One region of the Dokdonia sp. R86516 genome, then DNA from elsewhere that is predicted to be linked to it. Evidence: riboswitches for the same ligand, from Rfam matches in the RefSeq annotation. Region 1 holds a riboswitch; the other holds the start of a gene.
The links. Region 1 has a riboswitch for thiamine pyrophosphate ahead of SJY23_RS04110 (TonB-dependent receptor). Riboswitches for the same ligand answer to the same signal wherever they lie in the genome.
Positions count from the first base shown of each region.

Region 1 (15,605 bases):
CCTTCTAAATATAGAAAGGAAGATTTTGCTTATAGTACTATAAGATGAGAAGCAGCAAAGTAAAATCTTAATTACCGTCTATAAACTTACCAGTTAAATCCTTGATTAAATTGTGATACTCATTTGACGTCATAGCCTTAGAATCATCTATCTTATTTATCTCAAGGTTTTTTATATCTTCTAATTTTTCAACAGTTACTATAGCTCCTTTTAATTCAACCTCGGCAATGAGACCAGGTAAACCCATAAATATGTCTGGCCCTCCAGCAATTGGAATTGAAGGTACATACCATGCTATTACTGTGGCTTCCCTGTTTTTAATTGGATCAAAATAGGTTCCAACTGCTTTATAGGCATTAAGGTTTGCTATAGTTTTCTCTTCATTAATTAATTTCCATTTAAAATCAATAAGATCTGTTTTGACAATAAAGTCTTTATCAACCAAGTCTTTAACAAAAGTCATTTTCTTATTTGAATAGTTACTATAGATCTCCTTGTTAAATGAGGTAGTTTTTTTAGCTAAATCAAAATAGATTTGGTCAAGACTTGTACTCTCTCCTATGCTAAAGAAATCATCTGCGCTAAAATAGGAGCTTTTCTCATTTATTGTAAGTGTATAACGTACGCTTTTTGCAGCATCTAAAAGTTTTTGTGACATTTGTTTTGCTTGCGTGCTTAAGTTGTCAATAGAGCCATGAGGTGTCGTCTTAGAGATAAAGTAAGAAACATTATACCCATCTTGAGAAAAGATGGGCATTGTAAACATAACTAAGATAAAAAATATTACATTTTTTTTCATATCTGATGTTGGTTACTGTTGTTGAGCTTCGCAGTAGGCAACTAAGCGATTAAAAGCACCTACATTACTTATGTTAACACCTCCATAATAATATGTGAAAAGACTATGAGCTCCTTCAAAGCAGCTTAGATCTTCTATTGGGAACTGTTCATTTGATACACTCTCATTCAGATTCGTTGTTGTGAAACTACTTAGTGCTAGACAAATTGTTAAGGCAAATAATACTTTATATATTGGTTTTTAGATCAATAAGTTCAAACCTAAAAAAAAAACAAACCAACAAAGAAAAATCTTACAAATGGTTTACGAAGTTAGAAATATTATTGATTGAAGTACAGGTGTGTACGTGTTTTATTTGTCAAGTGTTACTTGTTTTTTATGTTATTATAAGCTAAAGAAGTTATTTTGTTAAATTCATCCTCAGTAACCACTTTTCCATTAGATGGTTTAATTATTGCTTCGGTATTTTTTTTAGAAAACAGGATTTCTTTTAGTGTGGTTGTAGTGCCATTTTTTTCTAATTTCATAATGATTCCAGGCAATCCTCCATAACCGTCGGGTCCAAATGACAATGATATTTCAGGAGAATACCATGCAATAATCTTTATTTGTTGCTCCTTTCCTGAATAAGATATGTTTTCAATAGTTGTGGCCTTATAACAAAGGTAATTGTCAATTTGAAGAGTATCTTTTGACAGTGTCCAATTGATTTTATTTTTTTTTATAATATATTTTTCTCCATCAAATTCTTTAATGTTTAATACAATATCTTGTGCGGTGTCGAAATAAATACTACCTGAAAAATTAGCAAAACCCAAGGTCATAGAATTTATTACCGGATTAGTTTTTATATGGAGGGATTCTTGTTTTGCGTAGCTAGCTTTTTTATTATTAAAATCTAATTGATAATTCCAATTTTGAAGATTCTTCAAAATCTGTTTTCTATATGATTTTTGTTTAAGGCTAAGATTTGATATATCGTTGTTGAGCGATGTTAATTCTTTACTATAGATAGCTTTGCCAGATTGGGCAGTTAAGTATGTTACACAAAAGAATAGAAGTCCTATAAGGCACTTTGATTTCATAGTTGTCAATGTTTAATAAACCAGATACTGTCAGAATTAATAGTAATGTTAGTATCTGGTTTTGAAAAATGTAAAGACTCAAGTATTAGTTTTGAGTTTCATAACAGGCGTCAAATGCAGCTGCGAAAACACGAAAAGAAATTTCAGCAGAGGGTATTGCATGTTGATTTGCCATATTATCAAGGAAATCTTGTTCTGTTTGAGATGCAACAGTAAAACAATCTGCATCAAAAAACTCCTCACTAACAATATTAGCGTTTAGATTAGTAGAAGCTACTATAAGTAGTGCAACAAATTATGAGCTGATAATTTTCTTCATAATATATCGGTTTTTAGATTAATGAGTTTCAAACCTAAAAAAAAAACGAACCAACAAAGAAAAATCTTACAAATAGTTTAGAAAGTTAGAAATATTATTAATTGAATAGCAGGTGTTTATGTTTCTAAAACTCCTCTTTTATAGCCTCTACAAGCTCTTTAAACTCCCCATCGCTAAGCGTCACTTTTTTCTTAAACTGGATATCTTCCATAGTTTGTAGCGGTACAAGGTGTACATGCACGTGAGGAACTTCAAGACCTATTACAGAAACGCCTACGCGTTTACAAGGCACTGCTTTTTCTAGAGCAATTGCAACCTTGCGAGAGAATAGCATGAGGTCAAGATATTCTTGTTCTTCAAGATCAAATACTTTATTTACCTCTTTTTTTGGGATACAAAGCGTATGTCCTTTTGCATTAGGATTTACATCTAGAATGGCGATGTGTTTATCATCTTCGGCAACGATGTGTCCTGGGATTTCTCTATTTATAATCTTTGTGAAAATGCTTGGCATAATTTGAAATTGAAATTGAAATTGAAATTGAAATTGAAACTGAAACTGAACTCGAACAAGCTCCTTATTTACTATTTTTAATTCTGGTGACGATTATTCTTATGAGTTGATCGTTTTCATTCCTGAGCGATGCGAGATTGTTTTCTGATAATATATTTGCTTTAACTTGAATGTTGAGATTGCGGATGCTTTCTCTTAGTTCTTTTAAACAAATTCTGAGTTTATGAACTTTATCGTTAGTAGTTCCCGCCCCTAAGGCTTCTCCATAGTTTAAAGCAGATGAGCAAGATGATCTTATCAATTGTTTTGCGAGATATTCTGCAGCAAATGAAGATGGTTTTTTACTGTAAAGTATAATAACCGCAGCAGCAAAATCTTCCAGTCGCTCACTCAAATCGAAACGTTTGTCGTTCATATTATAATTATTTAGCCAACTTCATTTTTCAAATTCTAGTTCAATTTCAACTTCAATTTCGAGTTCTACTTAGTCCCTTGAGATAGAAACAACGTCAAATTTCATCACGCCACTTGGCACTTGAATCTCAGCTACTTCGCCTACTTCCTTGCCTAGGAGTCCTTTACCTATAGGTAAGTCTACAGAGATCAGTCCCTTTTTAATATCGGCTTCATTTTGAGCTACAAGTTTGTAGGTCATGGTTGCACCATTAATTTGATTTTTAATTTTTACCGTAGAGTGCACAAGTACTTTAGATGTATCTAGTTGTGACTCGTCAATGATACGTGCATTTGAGGCTAGGTTTTCTAGTTTTGCAATACGCATTTCAAGCATACCTTGTGCTTCCTTTGCAGCATCATATTCGGCGTTCTCACTTAAATCTCCTTTGTCACGAGCATCTGCAATATCTTGTGACGCCTTAGGGCGCTCCACATCACGTAGGTGATTGAGTTCGTCCTTGAGCTTCTTTAAGCCCTCTGCTGTATAATAATTTACCTTACTCATAATAGATCCGGTTTAAGTATAATTAGTTTAAAAATGTTGTCATTTTATGCATACACATAAAAAAAGTCCCTCTTCGGGACGTGTCTCACGAATATACAAAATATTTTAAATCCTTTACCGTTTTATGGTACCTTGCGAGCCTAAATTGTTGAAATCACGCTTTCGCGAAAGCGTAAAAAAAATCCTTCTATGCGTCAGATATTGACCTTTGTTATTCTTACTACTATTTGTCTTTCATGTACAAATAGTGATGATGGAAACCAGCGTAATCCTTTCTTACTAGATGTGAGCTTTTCTACACAATTGAGTGCTATACAGGTACTAGATTTAGAAATTCCAAGTAATCCTATCTATGTTCAAAACGGAGGTATACGTGGTCTTTTTGTTATTAATACAGGTAGCAGTATTGTTGCATGGGAAGCATCAGATCCTAACCATGCACCTAACGATTGCTCACTTATGGTTATAGATGGTATCAATGTAAAATGCCAGTGTGATGATGATAATAGTTACAATCTCTTTACTGGGCAGTCTAATAATGAAGTGCTAGAATATACAATGCTTAATTACCGAGTAAATTCTTCTGGTAATAGCATCACCGTATTTAACTAAAAGTAAAAAAAGAAGCCGACTCAAAAGAGGCGGCTTCTCACTTACAATTTGTAGTTCAGTCCCCCAACTGATTACATATTGTTTATTTTTAGCGACTTAAATATAGCGAAAATTAAATAATAAGACCTTTTATCCCTTAAAATTTAAGAGTAGCTCCTACTAAGAAGTTAATTCCCGCCTGCGGATAATAGCCCGCTCCTTCAATGGTAGTAATCTCATTAGGCACTGAGAAATCATCATTATAGGTGAAGAAGTATCCATTTGAGATATATTTCTTATTAAAGATATTATTCACAAGTCCATTGAGGAGAATAGACTTAAATACCGGAACCTCCTTAATCTCGTATTGAATACTCAAATCATTTAAGAAATAAGAATCAAGTTTAGAAAGTTCGCTATCTATATTACCCATATATTGCTCTCCTACAAATTTCGATAAGAAACCTATGCTAAAATCTGCATTAGGCTTATAGGTAAGCATATTACTAGCTACGAGATTAGGCGAGTATGAAATATTTGTATTACCTAGGTTTGTAATCGCACCATCTAGATTAAAAAGAAAATCTCTATTCTTATTTGTGCTTAATGCAATATTAGGTTGTAAAGTAAACTTAGAACTTAGCTTTATAGCAGCATCTATTTCTATACCTGCTCTATAGCTATTACTATTAATTCGGATAGGCGCTCCTACATTATCAAGTTCACCAGTAGGGACTAACTGCCCGTCATAATCCATAAAATAACCATTCACATTTAAGGTGACGGTCTCTGTATTTAATCTCCATCCTAGCTCAAAGTCGTCTAGTTTTTCTGCGCGTGGATTGCCGTCTTCAAAATCTCCACGGTTGGGCTCACGGTTTGCACGGGCATAAGAGGCATATAACTGATTTTCTGCATTAATCTTATAGCTCAAACCTAATTTTGGATTAAAGAACTCATAGTTTTCATCTACCAAAAATTCATCAAGGTCAGAATTGATTCCGTCAGTTTTATAAGTGATAAATCGACCTTGAATGTCTGCATAAAATTGCCATTGATCATTTAATTTAAAGTTCGCTTTCGCGAAAGCAGAAAACTCATTCTTACTTCCCGTTCCAAAATAGTAATTATCTCCTAGCTCAGAATCACCAGCAAATCGTGCCCATATCACTTCGCCAAAATGGTCTCCTCTATAAATGCTACCCAAAGCACCACCTACAAAGTCAACCATGTTGTCCTTGTAATTTGCCGTTGCACTTGCCACATAGAAGTCGTTATCTAGCCAGCGACGTCTTATAATATCTGATGTTTCTATGGTTTCACTACCTATAACTACAGGGGAAATACTGTAAAAAGCAAGATCTTCATCCTCTTTATATTCTTCAAAAAAGCCTCTACCATAGGTGTAGTTTAAACTGAGCTGTGTGCTCCAGTTATTGTCATAACGCTGGTTCCAGTGCAATTGGTAATGATCTTGCTTGTAATCATCTACTTGATTCTCGTGAAAGCGTGTCTCACCATTCTCATCTGTAAACTGTCCTGCTGGGTTAAAGGTTCTATCCTCGGCTAGCGTCTCTGCATCTATCCCAAACCAAGATTGGTATGTGACCTCAGATCCTGCAAAGTTGATAAGCTTGATAAGCGTATTATCATCCTTATAGGCTGCTTGCAAAAAGTAAGATTTAAGATCAGACGATGCACGGTCGATATAACCGTCAGATTTAATTTGTGATAAACGACCAGATATCTCAATATGGTCATTGAGTAATCCAGTACTAAATTTCACATTATGACGTCGCGTCCCAAAAGATCCGAAAGAGTTAGAAATCTCACCATATGCCTCATTAGAAATTGCATCTGTAAGAATATTAAGACTTGCTCCAAAAGCTCCAGGTCCATTCGTAGAAGAACCTACTCCACGCTGTAGTTGTAAACTTTCTACGGATGATGTAAAATCTTGAAGATTTACAAAAAAGGTAGTAAGACTTTCTGAGTCATTATAGGGAATTCCATTTATAGTAACGTTAATCCCTTGGTTACCTGTACCACGTACTCGGAAACCAGTGTAACCTATGCCAGCACCAGCGTCTGAGGTAGTCACTACGCCTGGTAAAAAGTTAAGCTGCGTAGCAATGTCTTGTCCTAAGTTGCGCTCTGCAATTTGTTTTTTTGTAAGGTTGGAATGCGTAATAGGTGAGTCGGCTTTTACTCGTACAGAACGTACTAAAACTTCATCAAGTGACTCTACTTTTGTAGTGTCTACCACTGTTTTCTCTTGTGCACTAGCTGTAATTCCTGCAAGCGCAATCATACTCAATAGGATCTTTTTCATCCGTATATGGTTTAGTTACGAATACAAAGGGCAAATATTCTAATAAGTTAGCATTTATATACCTGTGCCGTGAGCACATATTGAAGAGGGTGCACCGTAGTGCTTCTCAAGAGAAATATGGTAACACTAGAAAAGCTAATTTGTATAGCGTTATCTGGAAAAACAAGTTCCTCATTCCTAAACAGCATTACCTGTTCTAGGTTCAATGGGTATAATCTCAGCTTCGTATAAAAGCACCCCTTTGAGATTTTGCAAAGATATACTAGAGTTTTTAATTAAGATATTATAAAGAAAAAATAAATCCGCTTACTGTACTTTTAAACTGACTAGCATTCTCTAGTTCTTATAAAATTATAAAACAATGCATATTTTAATTTACGGATCCGGTGGCGTGGGAGGATTCTTTGGAGGGAAACTCGCGCTTGCTGGAAATAAAGTAACCATGATTGCTAGAGGAGAACACCTTAAGGCCATACAAGAAAACGGTATTGAGGTAAACAGCATAACAGGAGATTTTAAAGCGACTCCGTATCTAGCAACAGATGATCTTAGTAAGATTGAAACACCAAATTTAGTCATCTTTGGAGTGAAGTCGTATCAGATAGAAGGTGCTGTAAAAGATATATTGCAATATTGTGATGAAAATACATTGTATTTGCCTTTACAAAATGGAGCAAGTAACGTAGAGGTTCTCAATATGGTGGTGCCTAAGTCACAGGTGCTGGCAGGACTTTGCCGTATGATTAGTTTTATTGAAGCGCCAGGAGTGATTTCTAATCCAGATATAGCGCCTGCAATACTCTTTGGAGAGCAGGATAATAGTAAGACAGAGCGCCTAGAAAAAATAGTGTCTGTATTTACAGATGCAGGAATTAATGCTGCTGTGCCAGATAATATTCAAGTAGCCATCTGGCAAAAGTTTCTTTTTATAACAACCATAAGCGCCATAGGCGGACTAACAAGAGTGCCTATAGGCGTGATGAGAGAGCAACCGTATATAAAAGAACTGATGCGCAAGACCGCGCAAGAAGTATTTGACGTGGCAAAAGCAAAAGGAATTGTACTTCCAGAGAAAACCATTGAAAATATGTTTGAAGCCATTAGCAAGCAAGCGCATGAGACCACAGCTTCAACACAACGCGATATCATGGCTGGAAAACCTAGCGAACTAGAAAACTTTAATGGTTATATCATGAGGGAAGGTAAACGACTTGGTGTGCCTACACCAGTAAACGAGATGATTTATGAACTACTATTACCTCAAGAACAACAGGCAAGAAAATAGTCATTTCGACAGCGCGCAGCGACAAGAAATCCCATTACAGTTAGTATACAAAAGTGAGTATTATAATGATAACCAAAGCATGTTGTTAGCTACTTTATAATTCCCCATAATTAATTGTAAATTTGCCCCCTTAAATGAGGAAGAGCACGCTTTCGCGAAAGCGTATAAATAATACATATACAATGAAATACCACTTTAACGAGATAGAAGCCAGATGGCAACAATACTGGGCAGATAAAGGCACTTTTCACGCGTCAAATAACAGTGATAAACCTAAATATTATGTGCTTGATATGTTTCCTTATCCTTCTGGGGCAGGGCTTCACGTGGGTCATCCGCTTGGGTATATTGCAAGTGATGTGTACTCGCGTTACAAGCGTTTAAAGGGGTTTAATGTATTGCATCCACAGGGATACGATTCTTTTGGATTACCTGCAGAGCAGTATGCAATCCAGACCGGGCAGCATCCTGCAGTGACTACAAAGGTGAATATTGAGGGCGGTGTAGATAATCAAGGAAATGTGATTGCTGGGTATAGAAAACAGCTGGATAAAATTGGCTTTTCTTTTGATTGGAGTCGTGAGGTGCGTACCTCAAATCCAGAGTACTACAAATGGACGCAGTGGATTTTTACAGAGCTTTTTAACTCTTGGTATAATAAGGATACAGATAAAGCAGAAGCGATAGAAACGTTGGTTTCCGCTTTCGCGAAAACTGGAAATGCAGAGGTAAACGCTGTTTGTGATGATAATATCACACCATTCACTGCAGAGCAGTGGAATGCATTTACAGAAAAAGAACAACAAGATATATTTTTACAATATCGCCTTACCTATCTCGCCGAAACGGAAGTAAACTGGTGTCCAGCACTTGGAACCGTACTTGCAAATGATGAGATCGTAAACGGGGTTTCTGAGCGTGGTGGTCACACAGTAATACGCAAGAAAATGACACAATGGTCTATGCGTATTTCTGCTTATGCAGAGCGTTTAATCCAAGGACTTGAAGGAATAGACTGGAGCGAATCAATAAAAGAAACACAGCGCAACTGGATAGGAAAATCTGTAGGAGCGATGGTTACATTCCCTCTTAAAGATCATGCCGAAAGTGTAGAAGTATTTACAACTCGCCCTGATACTATTTTTGGAGTGTCATTCATGACACTAGCGCCAGAACATGAGTTAGTAGCTCAAATCACTACTCCAGAGCAAAAAGAAGCTGTAGAAGCATACATTGAAAAAACTGCAAAGCGTTCTGAGCGTGAGCGTATGGCAGATGTAAAAACCATCTCTGGTGTATTTACTGGAGCTTATGCAGAGCATCCTTTTACAAAGGAGCCTATTCCAGTATGGATAGGTGATTATGTACTTGCTGGTTATGGTACAGGAGCCGTGATGGCAGTTCCTTGTGGTGATCAACGTGATTATGACTTTGCAAAGAAATTTGATATTGCAATTCCTAATGTTTTTGAAGGTGTAGATATCTCAGAAGAAGCTTTTTCAGATAAGGCAACTACGGTTATCACAAACTCAGATTTCTTAAACGGATTAAAATATAAGAAAGCCGTAAAACTTGCGATTTATGAGTTAGAAAAAATAGGCGCAGGAGCAGGTAAAACAAACTATAGATTGCGTGATGCGGTCTTTAGCCGCCAGCGATACTGGGGAGAGCCATTTCCAGTGTATTATGAGAACGGAATCCCAAAGATGATTGACGTTGCTCATTTACCTATTAAACTTCCCGAAGTAGAGAAATACCTGCCTACAGAAGAAGGCGAGCCACCACTAGGCCGTGCAGATGTATGGGCATGGGATACTAAGAATAATAAAGTTGTTTCAAACGACCATGTCCGTTCGAGCGCAGTCGAGAACTCCGAGGATAATGGGATTTACCCGCTAGAACTCAATACCATGCCAGGCTGGGCAGGAAGTAGTTGGTATTTCTTTAGATATATGGAGAAAGCACAGCGCGATGAAGTCTTTGCTTCAAAGGAAGCAATGGATTACTGGGGTAATGTAGATTTATACATAGGAGGATCTGAGCACGGAACGGGGCACTTGTTGTACTCACGTTTCTGGGTGAAATTCTTAAAAGATAGAGGGCACGTAGGTGTAGATGAACCTTTCCAAAAGATGATTAACCAAGGGATGATTTTGGGGACGAGTGCTTTTGTGTATAGAGAGGAAGGAACGAGTAAATTTCTTTCTGCTGGGTTGTTAGAAGGAAAATCTTATCAAGCAATCCACGTAGACGTTTCCTTAGTCAACGCATCTGATGAACTAGATGTAGAAGCTTTCAAGAACTGGCGTGAAGAATTTAAAAATGCTGAGTTTATCTTAGAAGATGGTGTTTATAAAGTAGGCCGCGAGGTTGAAAAAATGTCTAAGTCTAAGTATAACGTCGTAAATCCAGATCAAATCTGTGAGCAATACGGAGCAGATACGCTTCGTATGTATGAGATGTTCTTAGGGCCACTGGAGCAAGCAAAACCTTGGAACACGGCAGGAATTACAGGAGTACATAACTTCTTAAAGAAATTCTGGAAGCTTTACCACAATGGAGCAGACGAAGCTTTTAATGTAACAGATGAGGCGCCAAGTAAAGACAGCCTCAAAACTCTACATAAAACAATAAAAAAGGTAGAAGAGGATATTGAGAACTTTAGTTTTAATACTTCAGTATCTACATTTATGATTGCTGTAAATGAGTTAGGAGCACAAAAGTGTACTTCTCGTGAAGTGCTGGAGTCTCTTGTAATACTCATCGCTCCTTATGCTCCGCATATCGCAGAGGAGCTTTGGAGCAAGCTTGGACACTCAGAAAGTATCTCTGAGGCTGCTTTCCCAATATTTGATGCAAGTCATCTTGTAGAAAGTGCAAAGAACTATCCTATCTCTTTTAATGGGAAGATGAAGTTTACGCTAGAATTACCACTAGATCTATCTAAAGATGAGATAGAAAAAGTAGTCATGGCAAATGAGAAAACACAAATGTATCTAGATGGTCGTACGCCTAAAAAGGTAATTATCGTGCCTGGTAAGATTGTAAATATAGTAGGGTAACACCTAGCTGTAATATAAAGCTTGCTTGTGTTCTAATAGCTCACGAGCAGGCTTTTGTTTTGTAATTACATTAATAATACGTTGTTGCTATGGCAGGAATTGATAACATAGAAATTATAGGTCTGGTTGCAGCTACACTAACTACGGCGGCTTTCTTGCCTCAGGTGTATCAAACTTGGAAAACTAAGGATGTCTCAGGCCTGAGTCTTCCTATGTTTACTATGTTTTTTGTAGGGATTGTATTCTGGCTCGTTTATGGAGTTCTTAAAGAAAGTCTCGCCATTATATTAGCAAATGCAATTACTGTAGTCTCTTCTTTCTTATTACTCTATTTTAAAATAAAATACGGTAAAAAATAACATTTCCAGATTGCTAGAAATCCATAGGTATTTTTAATAATATCATTGTGATAGCCCTTGATTTTTAGGATTTTATAATCTGCATTTTTTCGTGTTGCTGTTACCTTGACGCCAAAATTCAAGCAATGGTAATAGGTGTTCCTACAGAGATTAAAAACAATGAAAACAGGGTGGGTATCACCACCGGCGGAGTCTATGAACTCGTAAAGAGAGGTCATAGTGTACATATTCAAAAAGCAGCAGGCTTTAATAGTGGTTTTACAGATCAACATTATATAGATGCGGGTGCAACAATCCTTGATACGATTGAGGAGGTCTACGCCAGCGCAGAGATGATTGTGAAAGTAAAAGAACCCATAGAGCCAGAATACAAGCTCATTAAGAAAGATCAAATTGTATTTACCTATTTTCACTTTGCCTCTAGTGAGCCGCTCACCAGAGCGATGATTGCCAGCGAGTCTATATGTATAGCCTATGAAACGGTTGAAGAGGAAGACCGTTCGCTCCCGTTACTTACGCCTATGAGCGAAGTGGCAGGTCGTATGTCTATACAGCAAGGAGCACGATATCTAGAGAAGCCCGTAAAAGGGCGAGGCGTACTTCTAGGTGGAGTTCCTGGAGTGAGTCCTGGTAAGGTGTTAGTCTTAGGAGCAGGAGTAGTAGGAATTCAAGCGGCAAAAATGGCTGCGGGATTAGGTGCCCATGTAACCATCCTAGATATTAGCATGAAGCGACTACGTCATGTAAATGACATCATGCCGCCACACGTGGTGACAGAATTTTCAAATGAATTTAATATTCGTAAGCATATAAAAACGCACGACCTTATTATAGGTGGTGTTCTTATTCCTGGGGCAAAAGCGCCAAAACTTATTACTCGAGACATGCTCAAGGAGATGCGTCCAGGTACCGTAATTGTAGATGTTGCTGTAGATCAAGGTGGCTGTGTAGAAACCTCAAAACCTACTACGCACGAAGGTCCAGTCTTTATTATAGACGATGTGGTGCATTATTGCGTGGCAAATATGCCTGGTGCAGTGCCTTATACTTCCACCGTAGCGCTTACTAATGTGACCTTGCCTTATGTATTGAAAATTGCAGACCAAGGTTGGAAATCTGCGTGCCTTAAAGATGCTACTCTTAAAAAAGGAGTCAATATCGTAGGAGGTGATGTTGTGTATCAAGAGATTTCGGAGGTTTTTGATGTGCCATATGTTCCGCTAGCAATATAGGTTGTGGGTTACGCTTTCGCGAAAGCGTACTTTTAAAAAACAACATATGTATTCCATAATCTTATGTAGTTGTTATTACACCGAGTATTTGAGGCTCTTGATGATAAAAAGATGAATTGTAATCTTGGCTTAATTTGTGCATAATACTTTTGTAACTTTAGAAACCTAAAAACAACTTTAAAATAAACGACTATGTTAGGAGGATATATGGGCTACTATATTATTGTAGGAGCTATCGGGCTTGTGAGTATGCTAGTAAGCAACAAGCTCAAAAGTAAATTTAAATTTTATTCAGAAGTGCAGCTGCGCAACGGGATGTCTGGAGCAGAGATTGCCGAAAAAATGCTAGCCGATAATGGAATTACAGATGTAAAAGTAATTTCTGTAGCTGGACAGCTTACAGATCATTATAACCCTAGAGATAAGACGGTAAATCTTAGTGATGTGGTTTACGGGCAACGCAATGCTTCGGCAGCAGCGGTTGCTGCGCATGAGGTAGGTCATGCTATACAGCACGCTACAGCTTACAGTTGGTTGCAAATGCGATCCAAGCTTGTACCCGTGGTAAACATTGCTTCAAAAATGAGTATGTGGGTTATTATGGGTGGTGTCGCGCTCATGGCGTCTACTTCAATAGGAGGTACTGTGGCTATTATTGGTCTTGCACTATATGCTATGGGGACTATATTTAGTCTTATCACGCTGCCAGTAGAGTATGATGCAAGTAACCGAGCATTAGCTTGGCTCAAAGCAGAAAACATGGTAACACCACAAGAGTATGATGGAGCAGAGGATGCTTTGAAGTGGGCTGCAAGAACGTACCTTGTTGCTGCAATAGGTTCGCTAGCTACATTAGCATACTTTGCGTTACAAGTTTTTGGTAATAGACGATAATAAGTGTTATCCTGTCAATGAACGTATGATAAACTGTCACAATGACGCTATAATCAAAGCTGATATAAGCGTTGTAAGGTTTGGATTAATTATTGACTAAGTTTGCATAACAGAAATTAATAAGAATACATTAAACACATATAGTTATGGCATTAGAAATCACAGATGCGACATTTGAAGAGCAAGTATTAAACAGCGATAAGCCTGTATTAGTAGACTTTTGGGCTGCTTGGTGTGGACCTTGCCGTATGGTAGGACCAGTTATCGAGGAGATCGCAGGAGAATACGAAGGTAAAGCCATAGTAGGTAAAGTAGACGTAGATGCAAACCAAGAATTTGCAGCAAAATACGGAGTGCGTAACATTCCTACAGTTCTTATGTTTAAGAACGGTGAGGTAGTAGGACGTCAAGTAGGCGTTGCTCCTAAGGCAACTTACACAGAAGCTATCGACGGACTTTTATAAGCCCAAGCTTTTTATAAGATTATCAGAAAGGTTTGGCACTGTGCCAAGCCTTTTTGTATTTTTAGTGCGCTGTTATACGAGTACGCTTTCGCGAAAGCAAAACAATACAACACTTAGCAGTTTTGATTACTAAAAGAAAATAATGATGAGGTTTCTGTCTAGGCAGGAACGATAAATAGCCGTAATCGCGGCATATGTTTATGGAAAAGAAAATGAAAGTACAAGACGCAATTGACAGTCAGTTGCTTGATGATAGAAAGATATTCCTCTGGGGAATGGTAGATGACAAAAGTGCAAAGCACGTGATAGATCGTCTTTTATACCTAGATGCACAAGGTCATGGTGAGATCCAATTGTTCATTAATAGCCCTGGTGGTTATGTAACATCTGGTTTTGCAATGTATGACACTATTAAAATGATTAAAAGTCCAGTTTCTACTATCTGTACAGGTCTAGCGGCAAGTATGGGTTCACTGCTTTTATCTGTAGGAGAGAAAGGGCGTCGTTTTATACAGCCACATGCACGTGTAATGATACACCAGCCATCTGGTGGAGCACGTGGTCAAGCTTCTGATATTGAGATTACAGCACAAGAAATTGTAAAAACAAAAGAATTGAGCGCACAAATCCTTGCTGATAACTGTGGTCAAACTTTTGAAAAAATAATGAAAGATTTCCAGCGTGATCACTGGATGGGTGCAGAGGAGTCTGTAGCCTACGGGATTGCAGATGGGGTTTATGAAGGATAGTCTCCTTTATAATTTTATGAGTAACACAAAGTGCGGAATTTATTCCGCACTTTGTGTTTAATGTATCAAAACATATATCTTACCTACTTAAATTGTACCCATAATGGATATCAAATCAGAACTTAACAAAACTTCGGGCTTCGGTAACTTAGAGTTGCTGGCGCGTCAGGTAGTGGAAGGTTTTATTTCTGGGATGCATAAAAGTCCGTTTCATGGATTTTCGGCAGAGTTTGCAGAGCATAAAATCTATAACCCTGGAGAGAGTACAAAGCATATAGACTGGAAACTCTATGCAAAAACAGATAGACTGTATACAAAGCGCTATGAGGAAGAAACTAATCTACGCTGCCACCTTATATTAGATAATAGTAGTTCTATGCATTATCCCGCTGTAAAGGAGCACAGCGTGACAGATCTTAATAAGATAAGCTTCTCTGCACTTGCAAGTGCCGCTATTATGAATCTCATGAAAAAGCAGCGTGATGCTGTGGGAATGAGTATTTATAGTGACGATTATGAATTTTACACGGGAGAGAAGGGAAGTGATAGACATCACCATATGTTATTAGATCAATTAAATGGTGTGCTAGATCCTGCTATTGCAAAAGCAGAAAAGAAAACAGCGACCTATAAGCACCTCCATCTTATTGCCGAAAAGCTAAAACGTAGATCCTTGGTATTTTTATTTTCAGACATGTTACAAGATGATGTAGAGCAAGAACAATTATTTGAAGCGTTGCAACATCTTAAATACAATAAACACGAGGTGATTCTTTTTCATACGTATAGTCAAGAGAAGGAATATGACTTTAAATTTGATAATAGCCCGCGTAAATTTGTAGATGTAGAGAGTGGATCATCAATTAATTTATATGCAGATAATATCAGAGATATTTACACCAGCGCGGTAGAGACGTACTTTAAAAACTTGCAACTACGTTGTGCTCAGTATCGTATCA
Region 1 covers NZ_CP138998.1:892,239-907,843, reverse strand. Annotated here, with positions in the region: gene SJY23_RS04140 (GLPGLI family protein) at 68-799, opposite strand; gene SJY23_RS04135 (GLPGLI family protein) at 1,165-1,884, opposite strand; gene SJY23_RS04130 (HIT family protein) at 2,328-2,717, opposite strand; gene SJY23_RS04125 (four helix bundle protein) at 2,782-3,132, opposite strand; gene greA (transcription elongation factor GreA) at 3,202-3,678, opposite strand; gene SJY23_RS04115 (hypothetical protein) at 3,868-4,290, shown strand; gene SJY23_RS04110 (TonB-dependent receptor) at 4,427-6,601, opposite strand; TPP riboswitch at 6,760-6,852, opposite strand; gene SJY23_RS04105 (ketopantoate reductase family protein) at 6,963-7,886, shown strand; gene leuS (leucine--tRNA ligase) at 8,069-10,948, shown strand; gene SJY23_RS04095 (SemiSWEET family sugar transporter) at 11,038-11,307, shown strand; gene ald (alanine dehydrogenase) at 11,433-12,539, shown strand; gene SJY23_RS04085 (zinc metallopeptidase) at 12,732-13,433, shown strand; gene trxA (thioredoxin) at 13,580-13,897, shown strand; gene SJY23_RS04075 (ClpP family protease) at 14,098-14,646, shown strand; gene SJY23_RS04070 (DUF58 domain-containing protein) at 14,750-15,605, shown strand, end outside.

Region 2 (15,605 bases), 1.5 Mb from region 1:
AACGGGTATAAACCCATGCTGGACTACAATCGTTAATAATCATAATGCCTTTGCTGATATACGTACAACTGAAAGTATTGAAGTTAACTATCAACAGTCATGGGGAGGGTCTTTTAATGAGACCATACTGCCTTCTTCTGGAAATCAGTTCGTATACTTCTATAATGGCATTGACTCTTCTTCGGCCCCGTCATCAGATTTTTACTTAATATCTAAGCCTATTTTAGATTTAGATAATAGTAAGCGAATTAGATTTAATTTGATTGTAAAAAGAAGATATTCATCAGGTTTTAACGAATCTAGTCTTCATATCGGTACCATGACAGATCCTAGTAATCCAGATACTTTTGATCTCATTGAAACTATTACACCAGAACAAATGAGTGAGGTAAAACGCAATGGTTTACCCTTAGCACCTTGGAGAGAACATACAGTATATTTAAATGAGTTAAGTGAAAACTTTGAAGCCACGTATATTGCTATACAGCATGGTGATGAATTTTATGGTACTGAATTTTATCTTGATGATTTTAAATATGAAAATATTCCCTCGTGTACGGAGCCACTTTACTCAAAAGTTCTACACGAACGGTTTAATGAGGTTGATATAAGTTGGGATAGTTACAGTAATTCTACATCTAACTTATGGGAAATTGTTTATGGTCCTAGTGGCTTTTCCTTAGATACTGGTCAGCGTGTACAATCATCTACAGAGAGTGTGACTTTACAAGACTTACAATCAAATACTAGTTATGATTTTTACGTTCGCGCAAAGTGTAATAATGATTGGAGTGATTGGTCTTTTGTCAATAATTTTACGACAAAATGTGAAGGATATCTCACAGGCTATTCTGAGAGTTTTGAGACACAAGAAGAAGGACGTTTTGAAAATTGTTGGACAGCAATACGCCCTACTGGCAGCGGAAGTCCCTATTGGGACAATAGTCTTAATAATATTAGCTTAGTAGATGATGTAGGGCCTAATGAATACCCTGCAAATACTGGGTCTAATTGTGTGCGGATTTTTAATGATATTGACTACCCTACTGGTGATACTCCATCTGATAGAATAGTGTTAGTATCTCCTAGGCTAGCTGATCTTGATAACTATAAAAAAATATCATTTTGGCTTCAACCAATATCTAGTGGGTATGCTTCCCCAAACGAGGTGATCATAGGTACACTTTCAGATCCGGATGATTACACTACTTTCACACCGTATCATACTATAACAAATGCTGCCGATAATGAAGATACTTACACAAAATATGAAGTGACATTTTCAGATTATGCCCTTACAGATAAGTATATTGGTTTTAAACAAGGGCCAAGCAATAGAAGACAAGTGATCCTTTTTGATGACTTTCATTATTCTGAGGTTACTTGTGTTACTCCTACAAGCCTAACGGCTTATCAATCAGAAGAAGGTTCTGTAACTCTAGAGTGGCAAGACAATAATAATCAAGAGAGTCCAGAAAGTTGGGAGATAGAATATGGCCCAAAGGATTTCGTTTTAGGAGAAGGCACTATAACTACAAGTACAACAAACCCATTTCAAATTGATGAGTTAAGTAATGGCAAATATGATTATTATGTACGAGCCGTTTGCAATGATAACTTAGGTTATAGCAACTGGAGTAATAGTTATTCATTTACTATAACATGCACTTTACAAGCTCCTTTTTTTGAGAATTTTGATAGTTACGATGCACAGGAACAACATCAAACGGATGGAATAACAGACTTTTGCTGGGAGAGGTCTAACCATGATCTTGCAGGAATAATTGATCGACAAAATTTATATGCTCCAATAAAGTCTGCACCAAATACTGCTTTTGTAAATGATTTCCCTACCTCTCAAAATTTGATGCCAGGGATGCTTGTATCTCCATTTCTAATAGATTTTGATAATACTAAAACACTTAGATTATGGTTAAGAAATGAAACAACAGGTCTCAATACTGTAGGCAGTGGTATTATTGTAGGTACGATGTCTAATCCACTAGATAGAAATACTTTTCACAGTTATACTACTATCGAAGCAGATGAAATTCAGACTTTTGGCCGTGAATTTTTTATTGATTTTTCAGAGTATACTGGAACAGATAAGCATATCGCAATCATTCATGATCAATCTTATGAGTACTCTTTGGTGATGATAGATGATTTTTTATATGACTCACAATCATCTTGTAATATTCCCTTAAATATAAATACCAAAAGTATTGGCACAAGTAGTGCAACCATTAAATGGGAAATGCTTAATGATAATAGTACCTACGAGATAGAGTATGGACCATCAGGCTTTGCGCAAGGAGATGGTATTATTGAAACTACTACAAATTTAAGTATTGACATTACCAATCTACAGCCAGATACTGAATATGACTACTACCTAAGATCTCTGTGTAATTCAAATGTAGCTAGTACATCTAGCACAGCTCTTCATTTTACAACTGCCTGTAGTATTGAAAGTTTACCTTGGGTAGAAAATTTCACAGAAATGGATACCTACGGAGAGGGAACTCTACCTAATTGTTTAAAAGGTGAAGATAATTGGATATCGAGCAATCAAAATTTATCCGAACATCTTGTTGGTGATGGTGATACGAATTTTATCTACGTAACTTTTGATGAATATGGTCTACGTACCTCATTAATAACTCCCATGTTTTACTTAGAGGCTGGAGTTACTTACAAGTTTATAGTTAAAATGAAAAGGGAAATAGGTGACTACAGTTCCCATAGTGTACGTGTCAAAATAGGGATGGGCTCAGAACATTGGTTACTAGATAATAATATTAATTATTTTTCAGGATTTGATTTTGGGTTTTATGAATACTTTCCAGTAGAAACAACGTTCACACCCGTATTAAGTGGAGAATATTCTTTCGGTTTATATGTAGGCCATTCATCTATAGTAAACAGTATAGCGCTTGATTCTTTTAGCTTAGACACTGCTTATGAAACGGCTATCCCAGTACAAGATGGTACTACAACACTGTTTGATTTTGAAGATGGTTTACCTTTTGGAATTATCTTAGAAAGCACGGAGTTCTCTAATAGTAGCTTAATTATTGAAAATGACAGTAATAGTGCTATTAAACTGTTTTCTAAAGAAGGAGCAAATCCATGGAGAAATAGTGACAGTCAGCAAGAAAGTTGGATATTAAATCAAGATCGAATCTCTAAGGTAAATTTTGAAATTAATCCAAGCCAAGCTTCTGAGCTCTTAATGAAGTTTAAAGCAAAGCAAACTATTAGCGAGACATCTTCAGATTCGTCTTTAAGAGTAGTAGTCAATGGAGTTGTACAAGATTATATTTATAATTCTGACACAAATAATTATGATGATTATGAGATAGACCTTTCGGCTTTTATAAATCAAAAAATAAGAATTTCAATTCAACACCTAGCAAAATCACCTGATAACCATAACAATCAAAATAGCGTCCTTATAGATGATATCCTCCTTAAAACGGCAGATTCCACACTTGATACTGAAGTGTTAAATTCTAGAAATTTCACCTATTATCCTAATCCAGCAAAGAATAAATTATTCATTGATAGTCAACAACTAATTGATAGCATTGAGTTAATTAATATGTTAGGACAAGTTATCATGGAGCACAAAGTAGATGCGCAGCAGAGGGTTACACTTGATATATCAGACCTATCTTCTTCTATATACTTTATGAAAGTTTACACTGGTACAAAGCATTCTACAGTAAAAGTTATCGTTAAATAATTTAATCCAAGGTTTTGTTAGAGGTGTTCTTAGACAAAATACTCCATAGAAATGTGTATTTACCACATTAAGGTTTTGTATAATAATATTCCAAGCCTTTAGTCCTTGAAGTACGCTTTCGCGAAAGCGTAAAACATCCAACTTAAAGTATATTTATTGCAAAATTGGAGTCTTGTTATAGTGATAAAGTAATCATCTTTTTTAAAGAAATAATTACTTTTGCACCCCATTATGATAAACGAAACATCCCCATTACTAGATTTTGTAACAAATGAACTCTCAAAAGCAGGATTTACAATTACTGCTGATATTGATAGGGTAGAAGGGCTAGACTTTCTTATCACAGCGCCTACAGGCAGAACAAGCGAGTTACAGCTGCGTTCTATTAATCTTCACGAAGAAGAAAGTATAAAAATACAAAAGCTTGATTACGGTCAAGTTGCACCGCATCGTTTTCTAGGTCTCGTGACTATAATAGATAACACTCCAAGAGCTTTTTATATTATACCTTCTGCTACTTTTACAACAGCAGATAATGAGGTCTTCTTTAATCATCCTATGGAAATGATGCCACATTTGAGTCACTGGGAGATTAAAGTATATACAGCAGCTGTTCCTAAGCTGGCTCAATATGAAATAAGTAATTTTTACAAAGTATAATAACCTATTTACAACTAGTCAAAAGATTATCAATAGCACTAGCTTCTTATTGAATAGCGTTCATGCTTCTCTTAGATTAAAAGTAGTTTTGCACATAATTCAAATGAATCAAAATCGTGAGAGGGGCTCACGATTTTTGAGCTTATAGAGGTCTGGCAGGGGTGTCAGACCTTTATTTTTGATGTAATACTTGGTGTTTTAAATCATCATATGATTACATATCGCAGTGGAAGTTTTTGATCTGCCTAGATTCATTGATAGAATCTTTCGTAAGCCTATTTACTTCTTGTAGCTTTGCAAATTATAATTGGATTAAAAACAAGTAATTATGAGTAAAGTAAAAGGAAGTGATGTAGTAAAAGTACACTACACAGGAAAATTAGCAGATGGACAGGTGTTTGATAGCTCTTTACAAAGAGAACCTTTACAGGTAGAACTTGGCAAAGGCCAACTTATTCCAGGATTTGAGAATGCGCTTATAGATATGGCGGTTAACGAGAAGAAAACGGTTACAATAACTAAGGAAGAAGCATACGGTGATGTACAACAGGAGCTATTTCAAAAAGTACCTAAAACACAGTTACCAGAGGAAATAAAGCCAGAAGTAGGTGTTATTTTAGTAGCTTCAAGACCTGATGGTTCTGAGCAACAATTACGTGTTTCTGAAGTAAATGAAGATCACATCATTGTAGATGCAAACCACCCACTAGCAGGACAAACCTTAGAGTTCGAACTTGAGCTCCTAGAGATTGCATAAGACAAACTAATATTAAGTTTATAAAACGCCTTAGCTATGCTAAGGCGTTTTCTTTTACATAGAATTAAAATTGTTGAACAAAAAGTCTACAAAACAGTCCCCGTCAGATACAAAAGCCTGCACTCAAAGTCTTCTTTTTGCAATAATTCGATAGCTTTTTTACTACGTACACCAGCTTTACAATACACCACAAGGTCTTTAGTTTGTAATACTTCGTGTGCTCTATTCTGCAGTTCGCCTAAAGGAATATGTTGTCCTCCTATGTGATGTAGTGCTCGTTCATGATATTCTCTAACGTCTAGCAAATTGTATTTTTCTGGATGTTTATTAAGCTCCTCTGTTGTGATACCCACATTATCAATAGGAAGCTCACATTGTAACTCGTACTCATCTTCAAGACGACTAACTATGATACTAGTATCTTTTTCAAATTCTAAAATCATTTGTTCCATGCTTAACATTTTGTAGGTGAGCAATTTTCCAGAAAGAACATTACCTATTCCACATATAATTTTTAAAACCTCATTGGCTTGTAAAGATCCTATTATACCTGCTAGTGCGCCTAGAACTCCCGCTTCAGAGCAATTAGGCATTTCATTTTGTTTAGGAGGTGTTGGGTATAAACATCGGTAGGTAGGACCACTTTTATAATTATATACAGCCAGCTGACCTTCAAATTTATAAATAGAGCCTAGCACAACAGGTTTATCTTTTAATACTGCAGCATCATTTACTAAATATCGCGTAGCAAAATTATCAGAGCCATCCACAATAACATCATAGCTTCCAAAGAGCTCTAGTGCATTATCTTTAGTAAGACGCACTGGGTACGTATCCAATGTAATATAAGGATTGAGCTTTTCTAAGCGGCTTGCAGCTGTTATCGCTTTGTTACTTCCAATATCATCATGAGTATATAAAATTTGACGTTGTAAATTAGATTGCTCAACAACATCATTATCTATAACTCCTATTCTGCCTACACCTGCTGCTGTGAGATATTGCAACACGGGACATCCCAAACCACCAGCACCTATTACTAAAACACTTGCATTTTTTATTTTTAATTGGCCCTCTAGTCCTATTTCGTCTAGAATAAGGTGTCTGCTATATTGTTGTTTTTCTGAAGTGGTTAGATCCATTTTACACAGTTTTAAAATAACTTTTATCCCAATCCTTCCAAACCGCTTGGTATCCTTTAGATTCAATCATTTGTTTGATTTCATCAGTATCTCTTTCGTCTGAAATTTCAAATTGTTCTAATGATTGTGGATCCACGACGTAGCCTCCAGGGTTTGTCTTAGATTGTGCACTTATTGACGTAATCCCTAGACTTATTATGTTATTTCTAAAGCATTCACTTTCTCTTGTAGACATAGATAACTCCACATCTTCATCTAGCAAACGATAAGCACAAATAAGCTGCACCAGATCTGAGTCTGTCATTACAACCTTAGGTTGTACTTCTCCTTGATGCGGTCTTAATCTGGGGAAGGAGATAGAGTACTTTGTTTGCCAATAGGCTTTTTGTAAATATTTTAGGTGTAATGCTGTATAAAAACTATCTACGCGCCAATCTTCTAGACCAAATAAAGCACCAATACCTATCTTGTGAATGCCAGCTTTACCCAATCTATCAGGAGTATCTAAGCGATAGTCAAAGTTTGATTTTCTTCCTTTAGGGTGGTGTGTTTTGTACGTTGCCTTATGATAGGTCTCTTGATATACCAATACAGCATATAAACCAGCACTAACGAGTTGTTCATATTCCTCTTGATCCAGTGGCTGCACTTCGATACTTATATTTGAAAAATGTGCTCTGATGAGTTCAATTGCGTGCTTAAGATAAGAAACACCAACAGTCTTATTTGCTTCTCCGGTAACCAGTAATATGTGATCATATCCTTTAGATTTTAGAAATGCAACCTCTTTTAGGATCTCTTCATCATTGAGTGTTCTACGAGGAATTTTGTTAGTCATACTAAAACCGCAGTACGTACATATGTTTTGACACTCATTAGACAGATACATCGGAATATACATTTGGATAGTATTACCAAATCGCTTTTTAGTAAGCGCATGGCTACGCTGTGCCATTTCCTCAAGAAAGTCTTTGGCAGCAGGAGAAATGAGTGCTTTAAAATCTTCCAATTCTATTTTTTCCTTATCAAGAGCATGCCGCACATCTTGTGCTGTGTAGCTATAGATTTCATTCTCTACGGTATCCCAGTCATAGGTGTCAAAAGTGTTTTTAAAGGACATAGGCAGTTGTTTTAATTAAGAAAAGAAGTGAGCGGGCTGCTAGCTTCTGCATATGTTTTTACGGGAGCTAATTTTGCATTGTAAGCCATGCGACCAGCCTGTACTGCCATTTTAAATGCTTTTGCCATAGCTACAGGATTTTTAGACACTGCGATGGCTGTATTTACTAAAACAGCATCAGCTCCTAACTCCATGGCATAAGCCGCATGCGACGGACTACCAATTCCAGCATCTACTATTACTGGCACCTTACTTTGCTCAATGATAATTTCTAGAAAGTCTACCGTTTTTATTCCTTTATTAGTACCTATTGGAGCTCCTAGGGGCATTACACATTGTACGCCCACATCTTCCAGCCTTTTACATAACACGGGATCTGCGTGTATGTATGGCATCACTACAAAACCTAATTTTACTAGTTCTTCAGCGGCGTTGAGGGTTTCTATAGGATCTGGTAAAAGGTATTTGGGATCTGGGTGAATTTCTAGTTTAATCCAATTAGTCTCTAGTGCTTCACGTGCTAGCTGCGCTGCAAAAACGGCTTCTGTTGCAGTTCTTACTCCAGAGGTGTTAGGTAGTATATTCACATGAGGACGCATAATGCTTTGCAGCATAGTATCCTCTTCATTTGCAACATCTACACGCTTTAGAGCAACGGTTATTAGTTCGCTTTCAGAGGCTATCAAAGCCTCTGTCATCAATTGATTTGAACTAAATTTTCCCGTTCCAGTAAATAATCGTGAGCTGAATTCCTTATCAGCTATTCTTAAAATATCGTTCATATATTATTTAAATGTATGGCGTTGTTCTTCTATTAATGATGCTCCTAGGGATTGCTGGAAGGCTTCTATTTTTGTAAAGTCATTGGTAATTTCTCTAGATACAGCGATTCCATGAATACCTGTTTCTAGTAGATTTGTTACTTCGCTTAAAGTGATTCCTCCGATTGCGATAATGGGAGTTTTAGTTTTTAATTCATCTGTAATGAGACGATAACCGTTAAAACCTAAAATTGGGCTTAAATTCTTCTTGGTAGTTGTAAATCGTAAGGGACCAAGACCTATATAATCCACATCTTTGTCTATTAATGATTGACAGTCTTCTAGTGTATTTGCAGTACCACCTATAATTTGCCAAGAGTATAAATACGCTTTAGCGACAGTAGGGCAGGAGTCGGTTTTTCCTAAGTGCACACCATCTGCTTTTACCTCTTTTGCTACTTCATAATGATCATTAATGATGAGTTTTGTACGGTATTGTGCGGTTATTGCTCGCGCTTCTTTTGCTGTAATTAGTACCTGATCTAAAGAGACATTTTTTAAGCGAAGTTGCACCAGTGTTGCTCCATGCGTGCAAGCATTCTCTATGTTATCAAGATGCACTTCTGGCGTTTTGCCCTGAGAGATATAATGTAGTTTTGGTATCATTACGATTTAATTTTTATTGTTGGATAACTGTGTTGTCCCAGTAAGCTATCGGTTGAATTTAAAAAGGCCTCGGTATAATATTTTGCGTTTATTGAAGCCTCTTCTATGTTTTGCCTTAACAGTATATTACTTGCTAGCGCAGCCGAAAGCACACAACCGCTTCCATGTTTTTGTAACATCTTTTCTGCCTTAGGAGTAATATTTTTTACAACGGTTTTACTGTGGTAAAGCACGTCCCAACCTGTTTTATCCTTTCTATGTCCACCTTTTAAGTGAATATTTGTGAAGCTGCTTATGTGTTCTATCGTTTCTTCAATACTGAGGTCTGGATACAGTAGTTGGATCTCATCATAATTAGGAGTAATCACATAACATTGTGACCATATTTTATCCAAAATATCTTGATGCTCGAGGCTATGAAAATCAAAGCCAGCGCTCGCCTTTATGATGGGATCTACAATGATTTTCATCTCAGGATTAAGCATATGTAACCTCTCCAAAACAAGAGAGAGCACTTCCCAAGATTGAATAATACCAATCTTCACTACGGAGATTTCAAATCGTTCAAAAAGTGTTTCTATTTGCGAAATAATCACAGCTTTGTCTATCCACACACATTCTTTAAAATCGACATCATTTTGAACCGTGACTGCGGTACACACTGATAAACCGTATAGCCGGTGCACTTCAAATGTTTTAATATCTGAAGTGATTCCTGCGCCACTTGATGGGTCTAAGCCTGCAATGGTTAATATGTAATTGTTTGTTTTCAATACTATATTCTACTTTCTATTTGGGCGTTCCCTTTCAGGTCAGGCTTTCGCTACTCGCTTTTTATGAATGAAAAATTCATAAAAGAGCTCAGACATGCCACTCAATCCTTAACGCGAACTGTTTTATGCATGATTATATGTGCTTTCCTGATGTGTTAATATTCTCAAAAAACTGCTTCTATATTTTTAAAACTCTGCAACGGATTCACTGCTTTCCATATACTTCCTAAAACTGCAATTCCGTTATAGCCTAGTTGTTTGACTTGTGCTACATTTTCTGGGCAGATTCCGCCCAAGGCAATGATTGTTTTATTGCTATCAGTTACATTAAAGCCGCGCCCACTATAGCCTTCTTTTGAAATGGAATTAAATACAGGACTTAAAAAGTGATAATCAAATTCAAAATAGCAGTCTTCTAGAGCTTTCAAATCATGAAAAGAGGAGCTTATCGTTTTTCCAAACATATTTAAACCTTTAAAATACTTACCAGGATTATCTATGTGATCTATGCGATGTTGTTCCTTAAAATGGATTCCTTTTAAATTAAATTCGTTGATGACTTTATGGTAATCGTGCACTACAATCCTGTCATGAAATGCAGTATCTATCTGCTGTATGTAGGCACAATATTCCTCATAACTTTTATGTGGTTTTCTTACATGATAGCATGCTAATCCTTGTTTAAATAACTGGTTGAGTATTTCTACTTCATTAGGGATATCATATTCTGGTGATAGTACGATGATCATCTTTTTGAGTTAAGGATTGTAATGAAAATCCTTTTGCCTTTTTCTGGCAAAAGATTGTAGTGGAAAGCCTGCCCACGCTTTTGCAGCGTGGGAACTCCCACATCTTTTTTACAGATATACTTCGGAACCTTTGGCTTTAAATTCTTTAGACTTTTCTTCCATACCTTTTTGGATGACCTCGTTATCAACTATGTCATTTACAGCAGCAAAATCTCTTACTTCCTGAGAAATTTTCATGGAGCAAAATTTTGGTCCGCACATGGAGCAGAAGTGAGCCACTTTTGCTCCAGCAGCTGGTAAGGTTTCATCGTGATACTCACGAGCGCGCTCTGGATCGAGCCCAAGATTGAACTGGTCTTCCCAGCGAAATTCAAAACGCGCCATACTCAGCGCATTATCTCGATGTTGCGAACCTGGGTGACCTTTGGCCAGATCTGCAGCGTGAGCAGCTAGTTTGTAAGTAACCACACCAACGCGCACGTCTTCTTTATTGGGTAATCCAAGGTGTTCTTTAGGAGTAACGTAGCACAACATCGCACAACCGTACCAGCCTATCATGGCAGCACCAATTCCAGAGGTAATATGGTCATATCCAGGCGCAATATCTGTGGTAAGCGGCCCTAAAGTGTAAAATGGAGCCTCATCGCATACTTCAATCTGCTTCTCCATATTTTCCTTAATCATGTGCATCGGGACGTGACCAGGACCTTCTATAAAGCACTGTACATCATGCTTACGAGCGATTTTTGTGAGTTCGCCCAGCGTTTCTAGCTCAGCAAATTGTGCCTCATCATTTGCATCTGCTACAGAACCAGGGCGTAAACCGTCACCCAAAGAAAAGGCAACGTCATATTGCTTTAAAATCTCACAGATATCTTCAAAATGTGTGTACAAAAAGCTCTCTTTATGATGGGCAAGACACCACTTTGCCATGATAGATCCGCCGCGAGAGACGATACCCGTCACACGATTTGCGGTCATAGGCACATAACGTAATAACACACCAGCGTGTATGGTAAAATAATCTACGCCTTGCTCTGCTTGCTCAATCAACGTGTCTTTAAAAATCTCCCACGTAAGATCTTCGGCAACGCCATTTACTTTTTCTAATGCTTGGTAAATAGGAACCGTTCCCACGGGAACAGGGGAGTTGCGTATGATCCACTCGCGGGTTTCATGTATGTTTTCACCCGTAGATAAATCCATGATATTATCTGCGCCCCAGCGGCATGCCCACACGGCTTTTTCTACTTCTTCCTCAATGGACGAGGTAACTGCCGAGTTTCCAATATTTGCATTAATCTTCACCAAGAAATTACGTCCTAAAATCATAGGCTCTGCTTCTGGGTGGTTGATGTTTGAAGGGATTACGGCACGACCTCTTGCAACTTCTGAGCGTACAAATTCTGGCGTGATTTTATCAGGAATAGACGCGCCAAAATGTTCTCCTTTATGTTGCTTTCTAATCTCCGTCATCTCATCGATACGCTGATTTTCGCGAATAGCGATATACTCCATTTCTGGAGTGATGATTCCTTGTTTTGCATAATGCAGCTGCGTGACATTTTCACCTTTTTTTGCACGCATAGGTTTCTTTAAAAGCTTGAAACGCATATGGTCTAGACTCTTATCATTAAGACGCTCATTGCAATAGGTAGAGGAGTAGCTGTCTAATTGTTCTACATTATTGCGCTCTAGAATCCACGACTCACGGATGCGTTCTAAACCGCTGTGTATATCGATTTCTTTGCTTGGATCTGTGTATGGACCAGAAGTGTCATACACCGTTACTGGCTCGTTTGACGTTTTCCTTTTGGTCATTGAGTCCACAGTATCACTAAGCGTAATCTCACGCATAGCCACTTTAATCTGTGGGTAAATCTTACCGTTTACGTAGATTTTTTTTGAATTAGGAAATGGATTTCTGGTAATGCCGCCTTGCTTAGGCGCAGTGTCTCTATTTTTCATCTTTCTGGATTAATTAATGATGTTTTCTTACTCTTGAAGTACCTAGAAGTCGCTATTATCCACCTTGTGTGGCTTTGATAATAAGAACCGCATCACCATCATCAGGAACGGTGGAAACCCATTGTGATCTGGTAATAATGCGCTCATTAATAGCCACAGCAATCCCACTAACCGAAATGTCGAGTTGCGTGAGAATCTGGTCTAGTGTGACCTGTGCTGGAAATTGATACGAGGTTTGATTGACCTTTATGTTTATCATGTTTAATACAATTATGAAGCATAGTGCCTCGGTTATATAAACGATAAAGGAATGAGAAGGATAGAATTAAAAATAGAGGAAATATGCAGGAATGCACTACCTCTAACTTTTCCCTACGTTGGTATTAACCAAATCAGGTTCTAAGGATTTTTCTCAAACTAATTTAATAGCTACTCCTAAAGTTTAGACTTTAAAAGTAATAATTATTCTCAATTAGACGAGAGAAAATGTAAAAAAATTAAAATGTTATGTTTTGGTTGGTAGGTTTTTATGGGGATTGGAAACGTAATCTTTTTACTTATAAAATACCTAATAAACCCTTATAGATATAGCATAAATCAGCTATTACTCACCGGAAACCGCATTACAAAATGGGTGCCTTCATTGGGTGTACTTGTACAGAAGAGTTCGCCTCCATTCATTTCTACGAAGTCTTTTGTAATGAGTAGTCCAAATCCAGTCCCTTGTTCTCCCTTAGTGCCTAATGTTGTTTTTGGTATGCAATCTTTAACTAGATTTTTATGCCAGCTAGTTGTCATTCCCACACCAAAATCTTGTACGCCTATTTCAATACCCTCAGGCCCTTTTTTGCTTGATAATATGACATTTTGATTCTTTGTACTAAATTTTATGGCGTTTGAAATCAAATTACGTAATATCACTTTAAACATATTTTCATCAATAAATAGGGTAGGGGTTTCAATTTCGAATAATAGCTTTACATCCTTTTCTTTTGCTGGGCGTTGAAATTGCTTAGCCATAGTATTAAATATTTCTTCAATATCGCACTGCTTTTTATTGAGTTTAATTCCTTCTAGCTGATTATATGACCAGTCTAATAAGGCGCTTACCATGGCAATTCTCTCATCCAACTCATTTTTGAGACTTTGTGAGATTTCTTTTAGTTCATTGTCCTCTATTTGGTTTTCAAGTAGATTGACCAGTAAAGAAATATTATGCAGCGGTCCTCTAACGTCATGTGTAAGCAAAGAAAACAGCTTGTTTTTAAGAGAATTGACAGATTCAAGTTCGCGATTTTTACTCTCTACATCTTGCTTTGCAATTTGTAGATCTTTCGTCTGCTTATCTACTTCTAGAGCAAGCATTTTATTAGTTTCTACCTGCGTCCTCATGTTAGACTTTTCTATAAACTTAAACTTATAACTAACGAGAATAGAAAATAAAATAAGTTGGAGTGTAATAAGTAATGACGTAATGAATACGATAAACTCCCTATCAACATTATAGTTTTCCTTTAAAAACCATGCACTTATATAGATGACTGAAGAGAGCAGCATCGGGGAATACGCATACAAATAGTATTTATTAAAACGCTCTTCATTAAATAAGCGAATCCCAGAGAAAATATTCAAAAGTACAGATAGCAAAGCAGTAATGGCTGCAGACATTACGAGCGAACTATGTAACCAAGGAATATGGATAGTTAGAATATTGAGAACAAAAAGAATTGGAATTATAACTGTACTATATTTTAAAAAAGTATAACTACGTGATATTTTAGGATGATTGCCGCGATGAATATTTAAATAATTGGTTGTAAACAATAAAAATCCAAAGGTGGTAGTCATTGCAGAAATAAGTGATCCATTTTTTTGAATAACCTCAGGAAGAAATCCGTCTGGAAAAAGTGACCAACTCCAATGTAGTGTAAGTCCAAAAAGAATGATACAATAGTGACACAGAATTTTGTGCCTTAAAATTAAATAAGAAACAAAGTGATATACTCCGAAAACACCAAAGATGGCGGTAAATGAGGATACTATTAAAAAATTAATATCAAAACTATTCATATGGGGCGGTGGTTAGTTAAGAATATAATACAAGTACAATAATTAAGAATACTTGATTTTCATCTAGATTCTTAATTACGTTTCTAAGGCTCAAAACTTATATAAAATGTAATTACAATTAGGGGTTATAATAACTTAAATATGAAGTAGTTGTCTCTGTAATATAGTAAAAAAATCAATCCTTTGAAAATTGTCTACTTAAAATTTACAGTAAACAATTTTGAATTACAGAAAATTTAGTTGGTGAATTCTAAAAAATAAGCCGATTCTTTATAACGTATATTTCTCTTAACAATACAAAAACAGCTCACATATAATTACTGAATATTAGATTTAAGCATCTATAAATAAAGAAGTAACAATTATTTATTTTGTGTGCATTTTATCGTAATAATGTCTTTTCCAGTGACTTTTAAATTATTCTTTGCTATCTTACTACTGCCCCAAAAGTTATTTAAGTTGAAAAACAAGCTACTTTTAGTCCTATTTGTATACTGCTATTGCGTGCCTATTTTATCACAAAATAGCGCTAGTGGCGATATAGATAGCGTGGATATTTTAATTTCCTCTTCTAAGGAGGAAAACATAAACGGGAATTATAAGGATGGATTAAAATTTGCAACATCAGCCGTGCAATATGCAAATCAAGGTAAGGATAAAACCTTACAGGCAAAGGCTTATGTGAGTCTGGCAAATACCTATCAAGCTATAAAAGATTTCGCTTCCGCGAAAAAGTACTATAACCTCGCACTCGGTAAAAAAACAGATGATTACTTTGTAAACGTAGCTTCACTCAACGGTCTCGGTAATATATACTCAATGGATATAACCACGGCAGACGAGGCTGCTGCTTACTTTGAAAAGTCTATCGTATACACACTAGAGGCAGGCAAAAATGAGCATTCCTTTTATACCTATTACAATATATCGGGTATGTACCTAAATTTTAAAGATCCAGATAAAGCATATCCTTACATTCTAGAAGCCGATACGTTGTTGCCTCTCATTGAGAAAGAAGACCCAATCTACGGGCTTTTACAGCAGTTGAACTTTGCTATTTATCACAACCAAAAAGAAGATCATAGACTGGCGCTCAGCTTTATCAATAACGCACTAGAAATAGGAGAGGAGCATAGCCTCACCAGAGAACTCATAGATATTTATGATTTTAAAAGTGAGATACATCAAGAG
Region 2 covers NZ_CP138998.1:2,792,405-2,808,009, forward strand. Annotated here, with positions in the region: gene SJY23_RS12500 (choice-of-anchor J domain-containing protein) at 1-3,748, shown strand, start outside; gene SJY23_RS12505 (hypothetical protein) at 3,980-4,408, shown strand; gene SJY23_RS12510 (peptidylprolyl isomerase) at 4,737-5,165, shown strand; gene moeB (molybdopterin-synthase adenylyltransferase MoeB) at 5,252-6,307, opposite strand; gene thiH (2-iminoacetate synthase ThiH) at 6,309-7,427, opposite strand; gene SJY23_RS12525 (thiazole synthase) at 7,439-8,209, opposite strand; gene thiE (thiamine phosphate synthase) at 8,213-8,854, opposite strand; gene SJY23_RS12535 (hydroxymethylpyrimidine/phosphomethylpyrimidine kinase) at 8,854-9,627, opposite strand; gene SJY23_RS12540 (thiamine phosphate synthase) at 9,792-10,376, opposite strand; gene thiC (phosphomethylpyrimidine synthase ThiC) at 10,485-12,344, opposite strand; gene thiS (sulfur carrier protein ThiS) at 12,400-12,603, opposite strand; TPP riboswitch at 12,697-12,791, opposite strand; gene SJY23_RS12555 (ATP-binding protein) at 12,942-14,414, opposite strand; gene SJY23_RS12560 (response regulator) at 14,919-15,605, shown strand, end outside.
Region 2: it holds a riboswitch for thiamine pyrophosphate, as region 1 does, so the genes downstream of both, thiS (sulfur carrier protein ThiS) here and SJY23_RS04110 (TonB-dependent receptor) in region 1, are expected to answer to the same signal.